DNA from 2 places in the Planococcus lenghuensis genome. Region 1 is predicted to be linked to the other one. Evidence: a T-box and tRNA genes for the amino acid it is inferred to sense, from the RefSeq annotation. Region 1 holds a T-box; the other holds one or more tRNA genes.
The links. The T-box of region 1 lies ahead of argS (arginine--tRNA ligase). A T-box ahead of a tRNA ligase gene usually reads a tRNA of that ligase, here a tRNA-Arg.
Positions count from the first base shown of each region.

Region 2: it encodes a tRNA-Arg, which carries the amino acid that the T-box ahead of argS (arginine--tRNA ligase) is inferred to sense. The anticodon was not compared.

Region 1 is NZ_CP019640.1:1,855,513-1,865,565, forward strand. Features, by position in the region: gene B0X71_RS09510 (flavin-containing monooxygenase) at 1-391, shown strand, start outside; gene B0X71_RS09515 (GNAT family N-acetyltransferase) at 544-1,059, shown strand; gene B0X71_RS09520 (RrF2 family transcriptional regulator) at 1,162-1,590, shown strand; partial or broken gene B0X71_RS09525 (DsbA family oxidoreductase) at 1,678-2,328, shown strand; gene B0X71_RS09530 (IDEAL domain-containing protein) at 2,383-2,712, shown strand; gene B0X71_RS09535 (cysteine hydrolase family protein) at 2,873-3,397, shown strand; gene B0X71_RS09540 (Type 1 glutamine amidotransferase-like domain-containing protein) at 3,489-4,181, shown strand; gene B0X71_RS09545 (Type 1 glutamine amidotransferase-like domain-containing protein) at 4,141-4,776, shown strand; partial or broken gene B0X71_RS09550 (RNA-guided endonuclease TnpB family protein) at 5,030-6,008, shown strand; gene B0X71_RS09555 (NUDIX domain-containing protein) at 6,192-6,581, shown strand; gene B0X71_RS21565 (hypothetical protein) at 6,578-6,712, shown strand; gene B0X71_RS21755 (SMI1/KNR4 family protein) at 6,863-7,042, shown strand; gene B0X71_RS09560 (hypothetical protein) at 7,067-7,420, shown strand; gene B0X71_RS09565 (potassium channel family protein) at 7,703-8,065, shown strand; T-box leader at 8,130-8,341, shown strand; gene argS (arginine--tRNA ligase) at 8,392-10,053, shown strand, end outside.
Region 2 is NZ_CP019640.1:1,222,225-1,232,277, forward strand. Features, by position in the region: rRNA gene B0X71_RS06245 (23S ribosomal RNA) at 1-662, shown strand, start outside; rRNA gene rrf (5S ribosomal RNA) at 909-1,024, shown strand; tRNA gene B0X71_RS06255 (tRNA-Val) at 1,033-1,108, shown strand; tRNA gene B0X71_RS06260 (tRNA-Thr) at 1,115-1,190, shown strand; tRNA gene B0X71_RS06265 (tRNA-Lys) at 1,195-1,270, shown strand; tRNA gene B0X71_RS06270 (tRNA-Leu) at 1,299-1,387, shown strand; tRNA gene B0X71_RS06275 (tRNA-Gly) at 1,394-1,468, shown strand; tRNA gene B0X71_RS06280 (tRNA-Arg) at 1,491-1,567, shown strand; tRNA gene B0X71_RS06285 (tRNA-Pro) at 1,599-1,675, shown strand; tRNA gene B0X71_RS06290 (tRNA-Ala) at 1,684-1,759, shown strand; tRNA gene B0X71_RS06295 (tRNA-Met) at 1,782-1,855, shown strand; tRNA gene B0X71_RS06300 (tRNA-Ile) at 1,865-1,941, shown strand; tRNA gene B0X71_RS06305 (tRNA-Ser) at 1,957-2,049, shown strand; tRNA gene B0X71_RS06310 (tRNA-Met) at 2,240-2,316, shown strand; tRNA gene B0X71_RS06315 (tRNA-Asp) at 2,320-2,395, shown strand; tRNA gene B0X71_RS06320 (tRNA-Phe) at 2,414-2,489, shown strand; tRNA gene B0X71_RS06325 (tRNA-Gly) at 2,495-2,568, shown strand; tRNA gene B0X71_RS06330 (tRNA-Ile) at 2,570-2,646, shown strand; tRNA gene B0X71_RS06335 (tRNA-Asn) at 2,648-2,722, shown strand; tRNA gene B0X71_RS06340 (tRNA-Ser) at 2,726-2,817, shown strand; tRNA gene B0X71_RS06345 (tRNA-Glu) at 2,822-2,893, shown strand; gene B0X71_RS06350 (1,4-dihydroxy-2-naphthoate polyprenyltransferase) at 3,029-3,940, opposite strand; gene B0X71_RS06355 (isochorismate synthase) at 4,111-5,496, shown strand; gene menD (2-succinyl-5-enolpyruvyl-6-hydroxy-3-cyclohexene-1-carboxylic-acid synthase) at 5,483-7,183, shown strand; gene menH (2-succinyl-6-hydroxy-2,4-cyclohexadiene-1-carboxylate synthase) at 7,180-7,986, shown strand; gene menB (1,4-dihydroxy-2-naphthoyl-CoA synthase) at 7,997-8,815, shown strand; gene B0X71_RS06375 (o-succinylbenzoate--CoA ligase) at 8,882-10,053, shown strand, end outside.

The DNA of each region.
Region 1 (10,053 bases):
AACAACTGTTGCGGGGTTTCCGAATCTGTTCCTTCTCCAGGGACCGAACACCGGCCTCGGACATACATCCGTGATTCTCATGATCGAAGCGCAAGTCGATCATGTCATGAAGGTGCTGGCGTTTAAAAAGCAAAAGCAATTTGACTCTATAGAACCCAGCGTAGAGGCACAAGATCGGTTTGTGCGGGAGACCGATCAGTCGATGGAAGGGACAGTCTGGACAACCGGCGGATGCCGCAGCTGGTATTTGGATGAAACTGGACGGAACTCCACGCTGTGGCCACGCACGACAATATCATTCCGCAAGAAAGCCCGTGATTTCCGGTCGGCTGATTATGTCGGCACTAAGGTGACGGAGCCGAGGTATACAGGGCAAATTGCCGAAAGTTAATAAAGTGCCGCCTGTGTTGCCGAACCGGATAAGCAAGTGACTGTTTATTGGTCGCTTGCTTATTTTTAAATAGTTACTTGCTCTGACAACAGGTAGATTTCAAGTAGATCTACTATCAAAAGAAATGCAGGAAAAGAAAGCCGGGTGAAGTCATGAAGATCAGAAAAGCCGTGCAGCAAGATGCAAAGGGAATTGCCAAAGTACATGTGGACACATGGCGCGCCGCATACCGTTCCATCGTTCCGGATGAGTACCTGGACCGGTTGACGTACGGGAAACGGGAGAAGCTGTGGGAACGGAGTATCCCAAGCGGTAATGTGTTCATTGCAGTGGATTCGGGCGGAACCATCGTTGGGTTTGCCGATGGCGGAAAAGAACGGACTGGGGAATATCCTGATTACGCCGGGGAATTGTATGCGATTTATGTGCTGCCGGAATGCCAGTCGGGCGGCGTCGGCAAATCCCTGTTCAAGAAGTTAGAAGCGGATTTGGCGGAACAAGGGTTCAGCTCCATGCTCGTCTGGGTGCTTGCTGATAATCCGGCTTGCAGGTTCTATGAGCAGCTCAGAGGCGTCGACGTGGACCGCAAAACAATCGAAATTGGAGGGAAACCGCTCGCTGAACGGGCATACGGCTGGCAGCAAATCGGATCGGGCGAACCCGGTTGAACCCTTGACTAACCAGGGGTGGAAGCAGGCAGAATTGTTGCGATTTTCATCTGTAACGTATATAATTACAGTATAGCATCGAAGACCGGAAGGAGGCAGGACATGAACAGTAATTTCACACTCGCCGTGCACAGCTTGACTTATCTTGCGCTGCAGCCGGACCGGATGGCGACCAGCGATGCGATCGCCGAGAGTGCGTCTGTTCATCCTGTCCGGGTCCGGACGGTGTTAAGCCTGCTGCGCAAAAACAGCTATCTTCAATCAAAAGAAGGGACAGGCGGCGGATTCATCTTCCGTCTGCCCCCGAGCGACGTTTCATTATGGGAACTTTATAAACTCACTTGCGATGGTGCGCTGCAGCCGAAATGTTCGAAGTCGAATGACGACTGCATCGTCGGCGCCAATATGAAAAATGTGCTGTTCTCGATTTTTCTTGGCGCAGAAGAACATTTAGGGGAATACTTGAAGGCATACACCATTCAGGATGTGGTCGATTTCATCGTGGAAACCCGGCCAAGTGATTCTGCTTGATTCAAATCAAATGATTCGATTAAATGTAATAAAAACCAATACAGATAAATCCATTAAAATAGATGTAAAAGAAAGGTGGTGGCTGCAATGACAGTGAAGATAAATGTATATTCCGATTACGTATGTCCCTTCTGTTTTTTGGCAGAACAGCCGTTAAAAGAGGCGATCAAAGGCAAGGACGTTGACGTGGAATGGATGCCATTCGAGTTGCGGCCCTACCCGAATGAGACGCTCCGGCCGGAAGGCGAGTACTTGCAGTCAACGTGGAAGCAGTCGGTATATCCGATGGCAGAAGCGATGGACATCGATATCGTCCTGCCCGATGTATCTCCGTAGCCGCATACGCATCTTGCGTTTGAAGGCTATCAGTTTGCGAAAGAACATGGCAAAGCGACCGCATACAATGAGCGGATGCTGAAAGCCTTCTTCCAGGAGCAGCAGGATATCGGTGATATTGGTATTTTGACGAAGCTGGCAGGCGAAATCGGTCTGGATGAACAGGAATACCGGGAAGCACTTGAAACCCGGAAGTACAAAGAAGCACACGAGAAAGCACTGACACATGCCTACGAGGAAGCGAATATCACGGCTGTGCCGACATTTGTGATCGGTGACACGGCTATCGCCGGAATGCATGCGAAAGAAACGATCGAGCAGTTGATCGAGGAAGAAGCCAAAAAGCAGAAACCGAAGATGCTGTTTGAAGGCATGGCGTGCGGAATCGACGGCAATTGCTGAATAACGACTAGACAGTGACCGGTAATTAAAACTAATTAAAGTGGGGGAAATTACATGAACTTCGATAAAAACACTTTCCTGCATATTGGTGATTGGGTCAAAGGAAAATTGATGAACGGTGAATTGATGATCGGCTTCGTGGAAGACTTGGATGTCCTGGAAGAACAAGTGACCGTAACGGTTGCCGTAAGTGATATCGATCAATTGGCTGGCCAGACGATCCGCCTGCCGCTCCGTGCAGTAGAGCCGGCATCGACCACTCAGACAAAAGATCGCGGACAACTCTTGTTCTTGATCGACCTCGCACTTGCGACAGGCGACAAAGAATGGTTCGATGAATTGTCAGCCGAGCTGAATAACCTGAAAAACCCGCAATTGAAGTAAGTGATAAAAATGCAGACCCGTTCCCTAAAAGGGACGGGGTTTTTTTGTGTCAAAATCGGTTAGTCTTCATAATGGAAATCCTTGGCGCTCTTCTTTTCTGTCTACCCATTCCTATCCGAAATAGGTACAATGGAACAAACCGATGAAAAGAGGGATGAAGATGAAGAAAGCGGCTTTCTTGGTCATCGACGTGCAAAATGCGATGTTTGATGAAGCTGATCCAGTCTTCAATGGGGAGGAGCTGCTGGTCAAACTGCAGAAACTTTTAAGGAGTGCCCGTTCTGCGGGTACGCCTGTTTTCTTCATTCAGCATAATGAACCCGCCGGGGAGCCGCTTGCCACGGGTACAAAAGGATGGGAGATCCATCCGGCAATTGCACCGGAAGCCGGGGAGCGGGTTATTCAAAAGAACACACCTGACTCTTTTTTCGCTACTGAACTGAAAGAAGCGCTCGAGGCGCAACAGATCGAACAAATCATCATCGCCGGTATCCAAACGGAGCTCTGTGTGGACACGACATGCAGACGGGCAGTCAGTTCAGGTTACGAGGTGATACTGGTCGCCGATACACATAGCACATGGAATGCCAACGGATTAATGGCTGAGCAGATTATCCGGCACCATAACGGGACACTCCGATGGTTTTCAACGGTCCTAAATGCAGATGAACTTAAATTTCAATAGTAAGAGTTAGGCGGAACCAATATATATAGAAAATTAATAAGTAAAAAATTACAGAAGGAAAACGAAAAAAAACAAAAAAAAGGAACCAACAATGAAACCAACCCAATTGTTTTTATTCGGCGGTAGTCCGCCATTCACAGATCGATTAGGCAAGAAATTTTCAGAAGCGGCTCTTGCGCTCGGCGGCAAGGTCGGAATCATCTTCATCGAACGGGACGGCTGGGAATCCTATATGGAACGCTATACAAACGTTTTGGAGCGTTATGGCATTTCAACGTTTTCATTTTTTCCGCTTCGCACTGAAGCGACAGCAGAATTGCTTGCCGACGTGGATCAATGCGGAGGCCTTGTCATTGGGGGTGGGGAGACGGAGCGGTACCAGGACGTCATTGTCGATACACCGATTGGCCGTCTGATCCAAGACAAATACCGGAACGGGACACCGGTTGCCGGGTTCTCCGCAGGTGCGTTGATCAGTCCTGCCCATTGTGTCATTCCACCCGTTGATACTCCCAAAAACGAGCAATTGTTTCTGAACGGGCTGGGGCTCCTGCAAGATTGTGTCATTAGTGTCCATTACGCCAAATGGCAGGAGAAAGCAAATTTACACCGAGCGATGGTTAAGACGGCTTCCGTCGCCGGGATTGGAATTGATGACGGAGCGGGTGTCCGATTCCGGAACGGCCAAATTGCGGAGACAGAAGGATCACAAGTGGTTGTATTCAAGAAGGAAGGTGCGGAGATTGAAGAAGATCATGCTGACATCGACCGGATTGTCGACTGACCGGGCTCAAGAAGCGTTCCTGTCGATGGTTGATGCACCGATAACAGACAACCGCGTCTGCATCATTCCGACAGCGACTGTCCACCTTAAAGAACAGCACCCCCGCATCCGGCAGGCGATCGGGCAATTCAGGGCATTGGGGTTTGGTTCAATAGATTGTGTCGATATCGAACACAGGAACCCGGATGCACTTTCCGGCTATGACGTCTTTTACATCGGCGGCGGCAATCCGTTTCACTTGCTGCAGGCGTTCCGCCGTTCAGGTGCTGATATAGCTCTCCACACCCTTGCCAACACGGGAGCCATTCTGATCGGAGTCAGTGCCGGTGCACTCGTATTGGGACCTGATTTGGCGGTAGCCGAAGTTTTTACACCTGAGATGCGCTTATCTGACCAAAACACAGGAGCAGCACTCGGAATTGTCCCGTTTCCATTTATGCCGCACGCAGACCGGGAAGATCTTTTTCCCGGTGACACACCAATCTCGGACCGGTTGCAGTCACTGAAACGCCGGCGGTCTGTGCGGGTGGAAGGGATTCGGGATAGTGAATTTATCCTGTTAGATAAAGGTAAGATCGGGAAATTTCGTGGATAATGAAATAGAAGAGATGTGAGGGGAGCAGGAAAATGGAAGTCTGGAATATTTTCAATGAAAAGCGGCAAGATACCGGGCGGCTCCACCGGCGGGGGGAAGAATTGAAACCTGGCGAGTATCATCAAGTGATTGAACTGATTACATAATTGATGAGCGAGAAAGCCCACTCCTTTAGGGATGGGATGAAAGCGAGTGTCCTTGGAATTCCATTTATAGTAAACTATAGGTATAACTGACGACAAGGGGTGAATCGATGCCGACGTTGACATTGAAACTCGAATTGCTGAAACCGACGAAACACAAACAGGCGATCTACCGCCAGATGACCGAATTGAATACCCGATTTGCCAATTGGCTCCTCGGCTATGAGGAATTGGCGAGGGCGACATCGGCGCATTTCAGGAAGTTCTCGGATGAAAAATTGCCGTCCGCCATCGTCAACCAGACGATTCGGGAAGTCACATCCAAAAAGAAAAACCAAAAAGCCAAAATCTTCCGTCGCCAGTGGTGCGTCTACAACAACCAGAACTTCCGCATTGAACACGAGAACGGGCAGTACAAGGTGTCATTCCCGACGCAGGAAAAGCGTGTCGGTGTGCCTGTCGTGGCGAAGACGCACCAGCTGAAACGGCTGGAACTCGCCCTGTCGGAAGGGGCCAACATCGGCACGGCCATGTTGCACGAAAAGAAAGGCAAGTGGTTCGTGTCCGTCTCGTTTGCGTTCGCTACCTGGTAGAGAAGTGGCGTTCCACAGAAGACGCCACGCCGCCCGCAGAAAGCAACTCGGCAAGGCGAAGAAACTAAATGCTATTCGAAAGTCCAAAGGCAAGGAAGCGCAGTGGATGAAGGAGATGAACCATCTCATCAGCCGTCGGTTAGTCGATTTCGCAGTGGCGAACGGTGTTCGCACGCTACGAATGGAAGATCTGACCGGCATCCGTCATTCCGCTAAATCGAAGAAGGAAGCGGGACGGAACCTGCATTCGTGGGCACACTACCAGCTTCAGGAATTCATCGCATACAAAGCGGCCATGGCGGGAATCCAAGTGGAATACGTGAAACCGGACTACACCTCCCAGACCTGCAAGTGTGGACACGCCGAAAAAGCGAACCGGAAGCGGCATGTGTTCCGTTGCCGCACGTGCGGATACCAGCTGCACGCCGACCTGAACGCCGCCATCAATATCGCCAAGGCGATTAGCGGACTGTCGGCAACGAAGAAAGCAGGATAGAAACAACCTATCCCTGTGGTCACAGCAGGGACGCCCGCACAGGCACACGGAAATCGACGGTTTCCCGAACGGTGCGGGATGGGCTGATGGCACCGCCCTGAACTGAAGGCTCATCCGAACCAGAAATGGACCGAGGATGTTCGGGCACTTCAGAATCCCACTGCTTTAGCTGTGGGAGTGTCAATGACGCAGCGGGATGCCGCAAAATCTTATCCCTTGCTCTGGGAAGGAACGGGCGGTTCCGTGACAGCAGGAGAAACGAGCAGGATGGGCGCGATCCGGGAACTTGAAGAAGAAACCGGATTAATTGCCGAAGCGGATGAATTACTGCTCCTCAGCGAGCAAAGGTACAGCCACTATTTTCTGGACTATTACATATGGGCGAGCCTGGAACCCATCACACCGGATCGCCTCCACCTTCAAAAAGGGGAAGTATGCGGCGCAAAACTGGTCACAGTGGCAGAGCTCGATGAAATGAATAATGCAGGTTTCATCGTGCCTCCGGTATGGGAGCGCTTCAACCTGCACCGGGAGAACATCAACGCGTTCATAGGAGGACTGGCTGTAAAATGAATTACATCGAGACGACGAGGAAAATGATCGGTAACGAGCTGCTGATGACCATCGGTTGCGGCATCATCATCGAGCAGGATGGGCAGACTTCATCCAGGACTGGGTGGACCGGTCCGTCCTGCCGGTCATAAAGTAAGGCAGGTACAGAAATTATTGCTGTGAGGAGACATTGGTTAACATCGTCGGATCAAATCAGTAGAATGGGAGGGAGGTGCTTCATGCGCCCCATCATGGCAAGCCGAAAAAAGGAATATCCATAGCGGACCGGAATTAAGTGGCTGCTGAACGATCTTATAGCCATCGGTGAAGATCGCACTGGAAATTCCCTGTGCCTGCGAGCAGGAGAGAACAGATTCGAAGAAGCGGTTTTCCATTGGAATCATGAGACAGGAGAAGTACAGGAATGCGTGACTTCAATGGATAAATTCCTTGCGTCAGCCAATGAAATAGATCTTGATTAACCAAGCATCGAAAGGAGAGATTAAATGCTGAAAAAGATAGTTCCATTGCTCGTATTATGTGTTATTTTATCGGCGTGCACAGCAGACGGAAATACCGCACCATCTTCCATGCTGTCACCGGTGGAAGGGAAGTACGTGGTGCTGGTGTTATTCGAGGAGGATACGCCGCAACAACAAGTGAATGAAGTGACAGACACTGTGGTTGGGACGGCCCAGGAAACTGGCGTCTTGCAGGAAGCAGTGATCTCGATGCGGCCCGACGAGTATGGAATTGAAACGGAAGAGTATCCGTTTATCATGATTACTGATTCCCGGGAAATTGTATTGAAGACGACAGATGCCGGAGAAGCAGCTGCATTTTTCAGGAAAGCCCCATAACTTAAATGGTTGGGGTCTTTAAACAAGAATCAATTAGTACATAATTACATAAGGAAAACCAAATTCAACAAAATAAAAAATAACAATGATAAAATTAATAAAACAAGAAAACAACTAAATTTATAAACTTATCCTCGCAGAAAGGATGACTTGATGATCTCCTCTATATTAATCAGCTTGACGGCACTATATTTACTTGCAAATCTATTTTATTTTTTCCGGGGACGCCAATATAAAAATAGTTATTTCCAGGCCTCTTTGTTTCAAAAACTATTTTTTACCATGATCGGGATTACAATTGGATTCGCTGTTTTATACTATTTGATGTCTTTTGAAACTACTGTCATCCGGGTCAGTACAGAAGAGGGCAGGGATGGCGGAGAAAACTTCCTTGATTATTTGTACTTCAGCGGTGTTACAATTCTGTCTGTCGGTTACGGCGATCTTGTGCCGGTTGGATATGCCCGTTTTTTTGCACTTCTCGAAGCAGCCATAGGTTTTTTACTGCCAACTGCCTATTTCGTCCGAGCAATCAACGGTCAATCAGACAATCCACCGGATATCAAAGAAGGCCAGGGCAATTACAGCGATAAACGCAGCAAAGATGAAGAAGATGAAAGAAAAACGGAAGAAGCTGACGATTGAAGATCCAAAACTTCCAGGGTACTGTTGACTTCCTGTCAGGCATTCGATAAAATGGCACAAATATACATGTTCATTGACGAAGAGAGTAACTGCAGAACAGCCAACAGCGAGCCGGGGACTGGTGGAAGCCCGGCAAGGCCTGACTGCAGTGAACCGCACTTCTGAGAAGCAGCCTGAATCGTTAGTAGGGCTTGCCGGGAAAATCCCCGTTATCCATTGCAAAGCCGGTCCGATTTCGGACAATCAGAGTGGTACCGCGGGAACCCCGTCTCTAACTAATAAGAGACGGGGTTTTTGTGTATCCGAAAAAAGGAGACGAAGCATTCATGGACATCACCAAACCGTTTGCAGCAGCTATTGCTGCCCAATTGGATCATCAGCTGACGATCGAAGAAATTGGCGCATTACTTGAAAAACCGAAATTCGAAGCACAGGGAGATCTTGCGTTTCCGTGCTTTACGCTGGCAAAGAAGTTCCGAAAATCACCCGCTGCAGTTGCGGCGGACATTGCCTCAGGCATCCAGGACTCATCTCTTGCGAAAGTCGTCGCGGATGGGCCCTATGTGAATGGCTTTTTGAACCGCAGCACTGTCAGCCAGCATGTTCTTACAACCATTTTGGAAACAGGTGCGTCTTACGGTTCTTCATCGGCCGGTGCAGACCGGTCGATCACACTCGATCTATCATCCCCGAATATCGCCAAACCATTTTCCATGGGCCATCTCCGGTCGACGGTCATCGGTAACGCACTCGCCAATATTGCGGAAAAACACGGGTATCAGACGGTGCGCATTAATCATCTCGGCGATTGGGGAACGCAATTCGGAAAGCTCATCGCGGCTTATAAAAAATGGGGCAAAGATGAACAAATCGAAGCAAACCCGATCAAGGAATTGCTGAAACTATATGTGAAGTTCCATGAAGAAGCAAAAACAGATCCGGCGCTTGAAATCGAAGGCCGGCTATGGTTCAAGCGGCTAGAAGATGGAGACGGGGAAGCGCAGCGGCTCTGGACGTGGTTCCGGGAAGAGTCGCTCCAGGAATTCAATAAAATCTATGAATTGCTGGATGTTCGGTTTGATTCCGTCCACGGAGAAGCATTCTACAATGATAAAATGGACGAAGTTGTAGAACTGCTGAAGGAAAAGAAATTGCTGCAAGAATCAGAGGGAGCGGAAGTGGTCGATTTGAGTGATCACGACCTGCCCCCGCTTCTCATCCGCAAATCGGATGGCGCCACGCTGTATGGTACCCGCGATGCGGCAGCCGCACTTTACCGGCAGCGGCAGTATCATTTCGCCGAATCCCTGTATGTCGTCGGCCAGGAACAATCATTGCATTTCAAGCAGTTGTTTTTGACCCTTCAGAAAATGGGCTATGAGTGGGCACAGCATATGCACCACATTCCATTCGGCTTCATCTTGAAAAACGGCAAGAAGATGTCGACCCGGAAAGGGGAAATCGTCCTCCTGGAAGAAGTGATCCGGGAAGCGATCGAACTTGCAGGCCAGAATATCCGGGAGAAAAATCCCTCGCTGCCAAATCCAGCAGAAGTTGCGCATCAAGTCGGTGTCGGCGCCATCATTTTCCATGACTTGAAAAATGACCGGCAAAGCAATATCGAGTTTTCCCTTGAACATATGCTGCGATTTGAAGGTGCAACGGGTCCTTATGTTCAGTACACGCATGCGCGGGCCTGCTCCATTCTCCGGAAAGCGGAAATATATAATGCGCAGCTCACACCGAATGGACTCGATGATGACGCCAGCTGGCCGGTCATCAAATTGCTGCTGGCATTTCCGGAGGTAATCAACCGCAGCTTCAAGGAATACGAGCCATCGGTCATTGCCAAGTTCGTCTTGGAACTCGCACAGGCGTTCAATGCTTTTTACGGCAAAGTCAAAGTCCTGTCAGAAGACCGGGAACAAGAAACACGCCTCGCCCTCGTGCAAGCTGTGGTAATTGTATTGAACGAAGGATTGCGGCTG
Region 2 (10,053 bases), 630 kb from region 1:
CAGTTTGACTGGGGCGGTCGCCTCCTAAAGAGTAACGGAGGCGCCCAACGGTTCCCTCAGAATGGTTGGAAATCATTCGCAGAGTGCAAAGGCAGAAGGGAGCTTGACTGCGAGACAGACACGTCGAGCAGGGTCGAAAGACGGGCTTAGTGATCCGGTGGTTCCGCATGGAAGGGCCATCGCTCAACGGATAAAAGCTACCCCGGGGATAACAGGCTTATCTCCCCCAAGAGTTCACATCGACGGGGAGGTTTGGCACCTCGATGTCGGCTCATCGCATCCTGGGGCTGTAGTCGGTCCCAAGGGTTGGGCTGTTCGCCCATTAAAGCGGTACGCGAGCTGGGTTCAGAACGTCGTGAGACAGTTCGGTCCCTATCCGTCGCGGGCGCAGGAAATTTGAGAGGCGCTGTCCTTAGTACGAGAGGACCGGGATGGACACACCGCTGGTGTACCAGTTGTCTTGCCAAAGGCATCGCTGGGTAGCTATGTGTGGCCGGGATAAGTGCTGAAAGCATCTAAGCATGAAGCCCCCCTCAAGATGAGATTTCCCATTACGTTTACGTAAGTAAGATCCCTCAAAGACGATGAGGTGGATAGGTTCGGGGTGGACGCATGGCGACATGTGGAGCTGACGAATACTAATCGATCGAGGACTTAACCAAAGAAAAGCGCAGGTGGCCACGCAAGGCCCGACCGGCGTAGAGACGGCCCATGGCGGAAATCCTGATTTCCAGAATGGGACGGCTTACGACCCGAGGGCCTGGCCACCGAGCTAGACACCACAGCATTTCAATGTCGGTTATCCAGTTTTGAAGGAACAAGAAAACAGGCTTTCTTTTAAAAAAATGCTTGTAAAACTCGTGAGAGTTGATATAATAAATCTTGTCTTTCAAAACAAAACCAAATAGTCCAGTGATGATGGCAGAGAGGCCACACCCGTTCCCATCCCGAACACGGCAGTTAAGCTCTCTTGCGCCGATGGTAGTTGGGGGCTTCCCCCTGTGAGAGTAGGACGTCGCTGGGCATACACATGGAGGATTAGCTCAGCTGGGAGAGCATCTGCCTTACAAGCAGAGGGTCGGCGGTTCGATCCCGTCATCCTCCACCATGTCATGCCGGAGTAGCTCAATTGGCAGAGCAACTGACTTGTAATCAGTAGGTTGAGGGTTCAATTCCTTTCTCCGGCACCACTTCGAGCCATTAGCTCAGTTGGTAGAGCATCTGACTTTTAATCAGAGGGTCGAAGGTTCGAATCCTTCATGGCTCACCATTATTATTAAGCTAATAATAACAGACATGCGGATGTGGCGGAATTGGCAGACGCGCTAGAATCAGGCTCTAGTGTCCTTTACCGGACGTGGGGGTTCGACTCCCTTCATCCGCACCATGTCTAGCGGAAGTAGTTCAGTGGTAGAACGCCACCTTGCCAAGGTGGAGGTCGCGGGTTCGACCCCCGTCTTCCGCTCCATTTTTTTGAACAAGATCAATATGCGCCCGTAGCTCAATTGGATAGAGCGTCTGACTACGGATCAGAAGGTTGTGGATTCGACTTCTGCCGGGCGCGCCATTTTTATTAATAAAGTACATAACAGTATGTACGGGAAGTAGCTCAGCTTGGTAGAGCACTTGGTTTGGGACCAAGGGGTCGCAGGTTCGAATCCTGTCTTCCCGACCAGTTATGATGGGGCCTTAGCTCAGCTGGGAGAGCGCCTGCCTTGCACGCAGGAGGTCAGCGGTTCGATCCCGCTAGGCTCCACCAACTTAACTATCATAAGGATCCTGGCGGCGTAGCTCAGCTGGCTAGAGCGTACGGTTCATACCCGTAAGGTCGGGGGTTCGATCCCCTCTGCCGCCACTTTTTTTAGGACCTTTAGCTCAGTTGGTTAGAGCAGACGGCTCATAACCGTCCGGTCGCAGGTTCGAGTCCTGCAAGGTCCACCACTTAACTATTATTCTGGAGGAATACCCAAGTCTGGCTGAAGGGATCGGTCTTGAAAACCGACAGGGGAGTCAAATCCCGCGGGGGTTCGAATCCCTCTTCCTCCTCCATCTTTTAAAAATGTGTGGACTGATTTTTGTTTCACAGTACGTCAGTGACACTCCGAAAAGAATCTTTCATAAATAGGTATGTAGTAAATTGCTGTACGAAGACAGCGATTAGCATCAACGAATGCGCAGCCGAAGAAGATGCCTATCACTACAATGCGTAGAGGAAACAAAGTATCCCTAATATTAATGTCGCGGGGTGGAGCAGTTCGGTAGCTCGTTGGGCTCATAACCCAAAGGTCGCAGGTTCAAATCCTGCCCCCGCAACCAAACGGTCCTGTGGTGTAGCGGTTAACATGCCTGCCTGTCACGCAGGAGATCGCGGGTTCGATTCCCGTCAGGACCGCCATTTTTTCATACATAGTGTGGCTCAGTAGCTCAGTCGGTAGAGCAAAGGACTGAAAATCCTTGTGTCGGCGGTTCGATTCCGTCCTGAGCCACCATTCTTGCGGGTGTAGTTTAGTGGTAAAACCTCAGCCTTCCAAGCTGATGATGAGGGTTCGATTCCCTTCACCCGCTCCAAGGGCCTATAGCTCAGCTGGTTAGAGCGCACGCCTGATAAGCGTGAGGTCGGTGGTTCGAGTCCACTTAGGCCCACCATTCCGAAGTAGCTCAGTGGTAGAGCAATCGACTGTTAATCGATCGGTCGTAGGTTCGAATCCTACCTTCGGAGCCATACGGGGAAGTACTCAAGTGGCTGAAGAGGCGCCCCTGCTAAGGGTGTAGGTCGGTAATCCCGGCGCGAGGGTTCAAATCCCTCCTTCTCCGCCAGCTCGGCCCCTTGGTCAAGCGGTTAAGACACCGCCCTTTCACGGCGGTAACACGGGTTCGAATCCCGTAGGGGTCATAGTAAAAAACGCAGTTCCTGATTAACAGGAACTGCGTTTTTTTGTATTCTTTTTATATATCTGACACGGGATATACAGTTTGTCTTTCCAATGAGAATAAAAAAGTCCGGAAGCTCTATGCTCCCGGACTACTATTAAAGCACGTGACTGATCAGCAATCCAATGCCAAGAAGAAAAGCGAATACAGTGTTAGTAATCCCTGTTGCTTTCATCGCTGGCATGACTTGCAGTGGTTCTGTGAACATTCGATAACGAAGAACCACTTCTATCGGTTTCTGAACGCTGAGGAAGACGAGCAGTGTCCATGGAGTTATAGCCCCCACGAAAACCAGCACAAGTATCCAACCATATGCGAGAACGAAGAAGGCGAGCAGGACATTGACCGCAGTTGGTCTTCCCACCAGTATTGCAAGTGTTTTCCGACCACTGGCGGCATCACCCTTAATGTCCCGGATATTGTTGGTCAGCATAATAGCTGCGACGAGCAGTGTACTTGGTACAGCCAGTAGTGCAGCTTCTGAGGTAACAGTACCTGTCTGAATAAAAAATGCAATGATGACAATCAGAAAGCCCATGAATAAACCGGAAAATAATTCACCGAGCGGCGTATACGCAATAGGGAAAGGGCCGCCTGTATAAAAATAACCGACTGCCATTGCCACAAGTCCAACTGCCACGAGCCACCAGCTCGTCTCGGTACAGATATAAACACCCAGCAATCCTGCAATTCCGTAAAGAGTAAAGGCGAGCGCCAAAACTGTTCTTGGTTTGACACCATTTCGGACAATGGCTCCGCCAATGCCTACTGACTTTTCATTATCAAGACCACGGGCGAAATCATAGTATTCATTGAACATATTGGTAGCCGCTTGAATTAAGAGACTTGCAATCAGCATTGCAAGAAACAGGCCCCAATGAATAGCCGTATATTGCAAAGCGATCATTGTCCCGAGAAAAACCGGGGCAAAGGCTGCGGTTAGCGTATGGGGCCGGGTAAGCTGCCACCAGACGCGCCAGCCACTGTCCGCTTGAAGTGTGTGAGTCATGCTGTATTCGCTCCTTTAGTTCATTTTCCATCCTTTATTGTACTCTAAATCAGTGATTCGTACAGCAAATGGAGTGCTCATTTTTCCGGAAAAGGGTATGATAGAGGGTAGAGATTAACTTGGCTGCAGTTATTTTCAATGACAGGCTGCAGATAAACGGAGGGAAACGGATGAATTCACAGCCGTATTCATCAACAGAACAAGTGATAGCCGGGACGTATGATTCCTGGTGTTTTTATACAGAAACTATAGAAGTACAGAGCATGTCGCCATTTGCGTTTTTTAATGCCGGCAAAGGATATACCGGACAACGGATGTTTTGGCAAAACCGGGAATCGACGTTTACGTTTGTTGGTTTGGGACATGCGCATGTGATCACCTCCCATGCAGAGGATCGTTTTGAATCCATTAAGCAGGATTGGCAAAGTCTGTGCAGACAGATTGTTAACGAAGAACCAGCTGTTCAGCCGGTTCTGTTCGGCGGGTTTTCTTTTGATCCTGAAAATGAGAAAAAAAGTGTCTGGCGTGATTTTTCGCCGGCTTATTTTGCGGTGCCAACTTTTCAATTGACCGTTCAGGAAGATCAGGCCTTTGTCAGCATTCACCTCATTACTCAGGAAACAAATGCTTTTGAAACGTTTGAGCAATTGCGGAAAGAACGGGACGAACTCGTCCATGTTGCACAAGTATCAGAGCCGGCCAAGCCGGAAGGTATTTTAGTCACAAATCGGACAGAGCTGGAGAAAGATATATACATGCAATCGATCCAGCAAGTAACCGAGGCCATTCGGGCTGGTGAAGCGGATAAAGTCGTAATCGCCCGGCAGTTGAAACTTGATTTTGAGCAGGAAGTGGATCATGCTGATGTTCTTCAGCAAGTGGGTGCCCAGCAGCAAGGCAGTTTTCTTTTTGGACTCGAGGCAGGAAGTCAGCTGTTTTTTGGCGCCACGCCTGAACGGCTTGTGAAAGTAACGGACAATCAGGCGTTATCGACATGTCTGGCAGGCTCGATTCCAAGAGGGAGAACGGCTGCAGAAGATACAGCGCTTGGCAATGAACTGATGAACGATGACAAAAACCGATCGGAACATGCTTATGTCGTTAATATGATTTCATCCGTATTCCGTAAGCATTGCTCGTCTGCCGTCATCCCAAATATGCCGGAATTAATGAAAATCCGTGATATTCAACATCTGTATACACCGGTTGAAGGAGAATTAAAAGAAGAAGCTACATTGTTCGACCTTGTACAGGAACTGCATCCGACACCAGCGTTGGGCGGTGAACCGCGTACTAAGGCCATGCAGCTAATCAGAAAGCATGAGCCGGCAGACCGGGGTTATTATGCGGCACCTTTAGGTTGGATCGATGCAGAGGGGAACGGGGAATTTGCAGTGGCGATCCGTTCAGCACTGCTTGACGGCCAGTCAGCTTATTTATACGCAGGAGGCGGCATTGTAGCGGATTCCACACCGGAACTGGAATATGCAGAGACGTGGGTGAAATTCCGGCCGATGTTGCGCGCTTTAGGAGGGCAATTACGTGACGAATCGTGAATACTTAACAGAGTACGTGACGGCATTTACTGCTGCTGTCACCCAACAAGGGATCCGGGAAGTAGTCATTTCTCCGGGTTCCCGCTCCACGCCGCTTGCGTATGCCTGCATGCAGGAAGAACAGCTGACGGTGTATCGGCAAATCGATGAACGTTCAGCGGCTTATTTCGCGCTGGGACTGGCAAAAGCGACGGACCGGCCGGTTATGCTGCTATGCACATCCGGAACAGCAGCTGTAAATTATTTCCCTGCCATTGTTGAAGCATTTTATGCCCGGGTCCCACTCTTAGTTGTGACAGCAGACCGGCCGCACGAATTGCGGGAAGTCGGGGCACCGCAAGCCATTAATCAGATTGAGTTATACGGCAAGCATGTGAAATGGTCAACGGATTTGCCACTCCCTGAAACAGATAATCGTCTCGGTTTTCTAGTCCGGCATCTTACCCGGGCGATTGGGACAGCTATTACCGCGCCTGCGGGTCCGGTCCATGTGAATGTTCCGCTGCGCGAACCGCTATTGATCGATTTTGAATCAAAGACAGAAGACATTTCTGCCGTCTCCCGTTTTGCAGCAGAATCCGCACTATCAGAACCTGCCCGACTCTTTCTGAATGAAGTGTTCCAAGAGGAACGAGGACTCTTAGTCCTTGGGGAACAAACGGGTGAACTTCCTGAAGTGTTTTGGGACTTTATCCGAAAACTGCAATGGCCGGTCCTTGCTGATCCGCTGTCGAATGCGCGCAGTAAAGTACCAGTTGATTGTCAGAGACTTATTGTGGATGCGTATGATGCCCTGCTGAAAAGTAATGAATTCAAAGAGAAGATTAAGCCTGAAGCTGTAATTCGTGTCGGCCCGCAGCCGGTATCAAAGCCGCTGCTCCTATGGCTGAATGCTGTAAGGCCAGCCTGGTACATAGCTATTGACGAAAGTCCGATGCTGCGCGATCCGCAATCCATTGTGACACATCATATTCAAACGGCCAGTTCAGCCCTATGGGGATTGCCTCTTAAAAAGCGAAAAGAGACAGATTATGCAAGCAGGTGGCAGAAGGCTACAGAAATTTATTGGGAAACGGCAGCACAGCATGCAGAAGAAGTGACAGATGAAGGAACGCTGGCTTACACCTTTTTTGAAGAGCTTTCTGATTGCGATGTTGTAATTGGCAGCAGCATGCCGATCCGGGACGCCGATACGTTTTTCGAAAAGAGCGGCCGGGATGTCCGGCTGTATGCCAATCGCGGCACGAACGGAATTGATGGAGTTGTATCCACTGCGTTCGGTGTCCAGGCGGCAAATAAGCGGCCTGCTTATCTGCTGATTGGTGATTTATCGTTTCTGCATGACATGAACGGTCTGATTGCATCGAAACTGCAGGCTACGGATCTCACCATTGTGATTATGAATAATAATGGCGGTGGAATCTTTTCTTACTTGCCGCAAGGCCGGGAAGAGCGGTATTACGAGGAATTATTCGGTACACCGACCGATGTGACGTTCCGGGATGCGGCTTCCATGTATGGAGCGGATTATGCGGAAGTAAGATCGAAAGAAGAGCTGAAGGCAGCGCTCCGAAACGGCAAGCAGGCGTCTGTTAAACTGATTGAGGTTTTTACGGACCGGGCGCAAAACACAGCTGCACACCGGAAGTTATGGAGCCGCGTCAATGAAAGACTGTCAGCCGAATGAATATCAACGGAATTGAATACCATGTCGAAGTCCATCATCCCGAACAGCAAAAGGTGCTCGTATTGTTGCATGGGTTTACAGGCAGCACGCACACATGGCATTCAGCGATCCCTTATCTTCTTGACTATCGGATTGTCTTAATCGATTTACTGGGCCATGGGCGGACGATGAGCCCGGAACATCAGGCACGCTACCGGATGGCATATCAGCTGCAAGATCTAAAAGAATTGTTCAGGCAGCTGCAGCTGGATGAATTCGTCCTGGCCGGCTATTCGATGGGCGGACGGACGGCGCTTGCCTATGCATGCACATACCCGGCAGGCATTCGCCGGCTGATACTGGAAAGTGCTTCTCCAGGGCTTCGAACTGAATCAGAGCGACATCTCCGGCGGGAACAGGACCAGAAACTGGCCGAACGGATTGAAAGAGACGGCATAATAGAATTTATATCTTTCTGGGAAAACCTCCCGATGTTTGAGACACAGAGAAATCTTCCCTCAGCCATCCGACAGGCGGTGAGAGAAGAGCGGCTTAATCAGCATCCAAGTGGCCTGGCGGGAAGCCTGTATGGTATGGGGACTGGCGCACAGGCGCCATACTGGGATCAATTAGAGCAATTAGCATGCCCGGTGCTGCTTCTTACGGGAACGGATGATAATAAGTTCACTGCCATTGCAAGGGAAATGAAAGAACAAATTTCACGTGTAACGCATATTGAAATGGAAGCAGGCCATGCAATTCATGTGGAAAAACCGGAAGAGTTTGCTACAATAATAAGGCAGCAATTGAAAAACGATTTTTAGGAGGAATACAATGACTCGAGAATGGGTGAAAGAACGTACATACGAAGACATCAAGTATGAAACGTATAATGGCATTGCCAAAATCACGATCAACCGGCCGGAAGTACGCAATGCTTTCCGTCCGAAAACAGTGACAGAGCTGATTGACGCTGTTTCTCATGCACGTGATGATTCAAAGGTCGGCGTGATTGTATTAACCGGCGAGGGCGAAAAAGCGTTCTGCTCAGGCGGAGATCAGTCAGTACGCGGCCATGGTGGTTATGTTGGGGAAGATGAAATTCCACGCCTGAACGTCCTGGATCTCCAGCGGCTCATCCGTGTAACACCGAAACCGGTTGTTGCAATGGTTGCAGGCTATGCAATCGGTGGCGGACATGTGCTGCATGTTGTTTGTGACCTGACAATCGCAGCGGATAACGCCATCTTCGGTCAGACAGGGCCAAAAGTCGGTTCTTTCGATGCCGGTTATGGTTCGGGTTACTTGGCACGGATCATCGGACATAAGAAAGCACGTGAAATCTGGTATCTGTGCCGTCAGTACAACGCGCAGGAAGCGCTCGATATGGGCCTTGTCAATACAGTCGTTCCGCTTGACCAGCTTGAAGACGAAACAGTGAAATGGTGCGAGGAAATGCTTGAGAAGAGCCCGACAGCCCTCCGTTTTATCAAAGCTGCGATGAATGCGGACACGGATGGTTTGGCCGGTCTGCAGCAAATGGCAGGGGACGCAACACTTCTGTATTACACAACTGATGAAGCGAAAGAAGGCCGCGATGCCTTTAAGGAAAAGCGCAAACCTGATTTCGGTCAGTTCCCGCGTTTCCCTTGATTCGAAATCTGTGAAAGAGAGCTGTCCGTCCGCGGGCAGCTCTTTTTCAAAGGAAGGTGAATTTTCATGTATCCAAACTGGTTGATGAAACGGGCTCAGTTGACCGGAGAGCGAGTCGGTTTATCTTGGGCATCTGAGGAGTGGACCTTTGCGGAACTGGATGTTATTGCACGGGATCTTGCAGGCCGGCTCGTCCGCCTGGGTGTACAGCGAGACAGCCGGGTGGCGCTGCTGTCCAAATCACATCCCGATTTTGTATTCATGATGCATGCCTGTCTGCATCTCGGCTGCGAAATGGTCATGCTTAATGAACGTTTGACTGAGCAGGAGCTGATCTATCAAGTACAGGATTGCGAAGCGGATACAGTGCTGACGGATGATGCGAATGCAGAACGGCTAAATACAGTGAATAAATTATTATTCAGCACCATTAAAGAAGCTGTGCCTGCAGAAGTGGAGATCCAGCGGGAATGGCCGGTTGATCGTGTGGTTTCCATTATGTATACATCTGGAACAACCGGCTTTCCGAAAGGCGTCAAGCAAACAGCAGAGAACCACTTTTCCAGTGCAATTGCTTCCAGCTTGAATATCGGTCTGGGCGCACGTGATAGTTGGCTGTGTATGGTTCCGCTATTCCATATCAGCGGTTTCTCCATCCTCATGCGATCACTGATTTATGGGGCTGAAGTGCGGCTGTATCCTAAATTTGATGCAGCAAATGCATCTGATGAATTGATTCAAGGTAACGTCACCCACATGTCTGTAGTAGGTGTGACGCTGGCACGGATTTTAGATGAATTGGATAACCGGCAGATGGCCGTGTCACCCAATTTTCGAGTAATGCTCGCAGGCGGCGGGCCGGTCGCAGTCAGTCACATTGAGCGGGCGGCAGCGCATGGCATTAATGTGCTTCAGACGTATGGGATGACAGAGACAGCTTCACAGACTACGACCTTATCACCGGAAGATGCAGCCGACCGGCCAGGTTCAGCCGGTAAACCGCTGTTTTTATACGATGTGAAAATCGGGGCGGAAGATGAGATTCTTATTAAAGGTCCACATGTGACGGCAGGCTACATCGGCCGTTTTGCAGATGTACAGCCGACTGAAGATGGCTATTTGAAGACTGGCGATATCGGTAGGATCGACGCGGAGGGCTTTCTATATGTACTGGACCGACGTTCGGATTTGATTGTCTCTGGAGGAGAGAATATTTACCCGGCAGAGATTGAAAATGT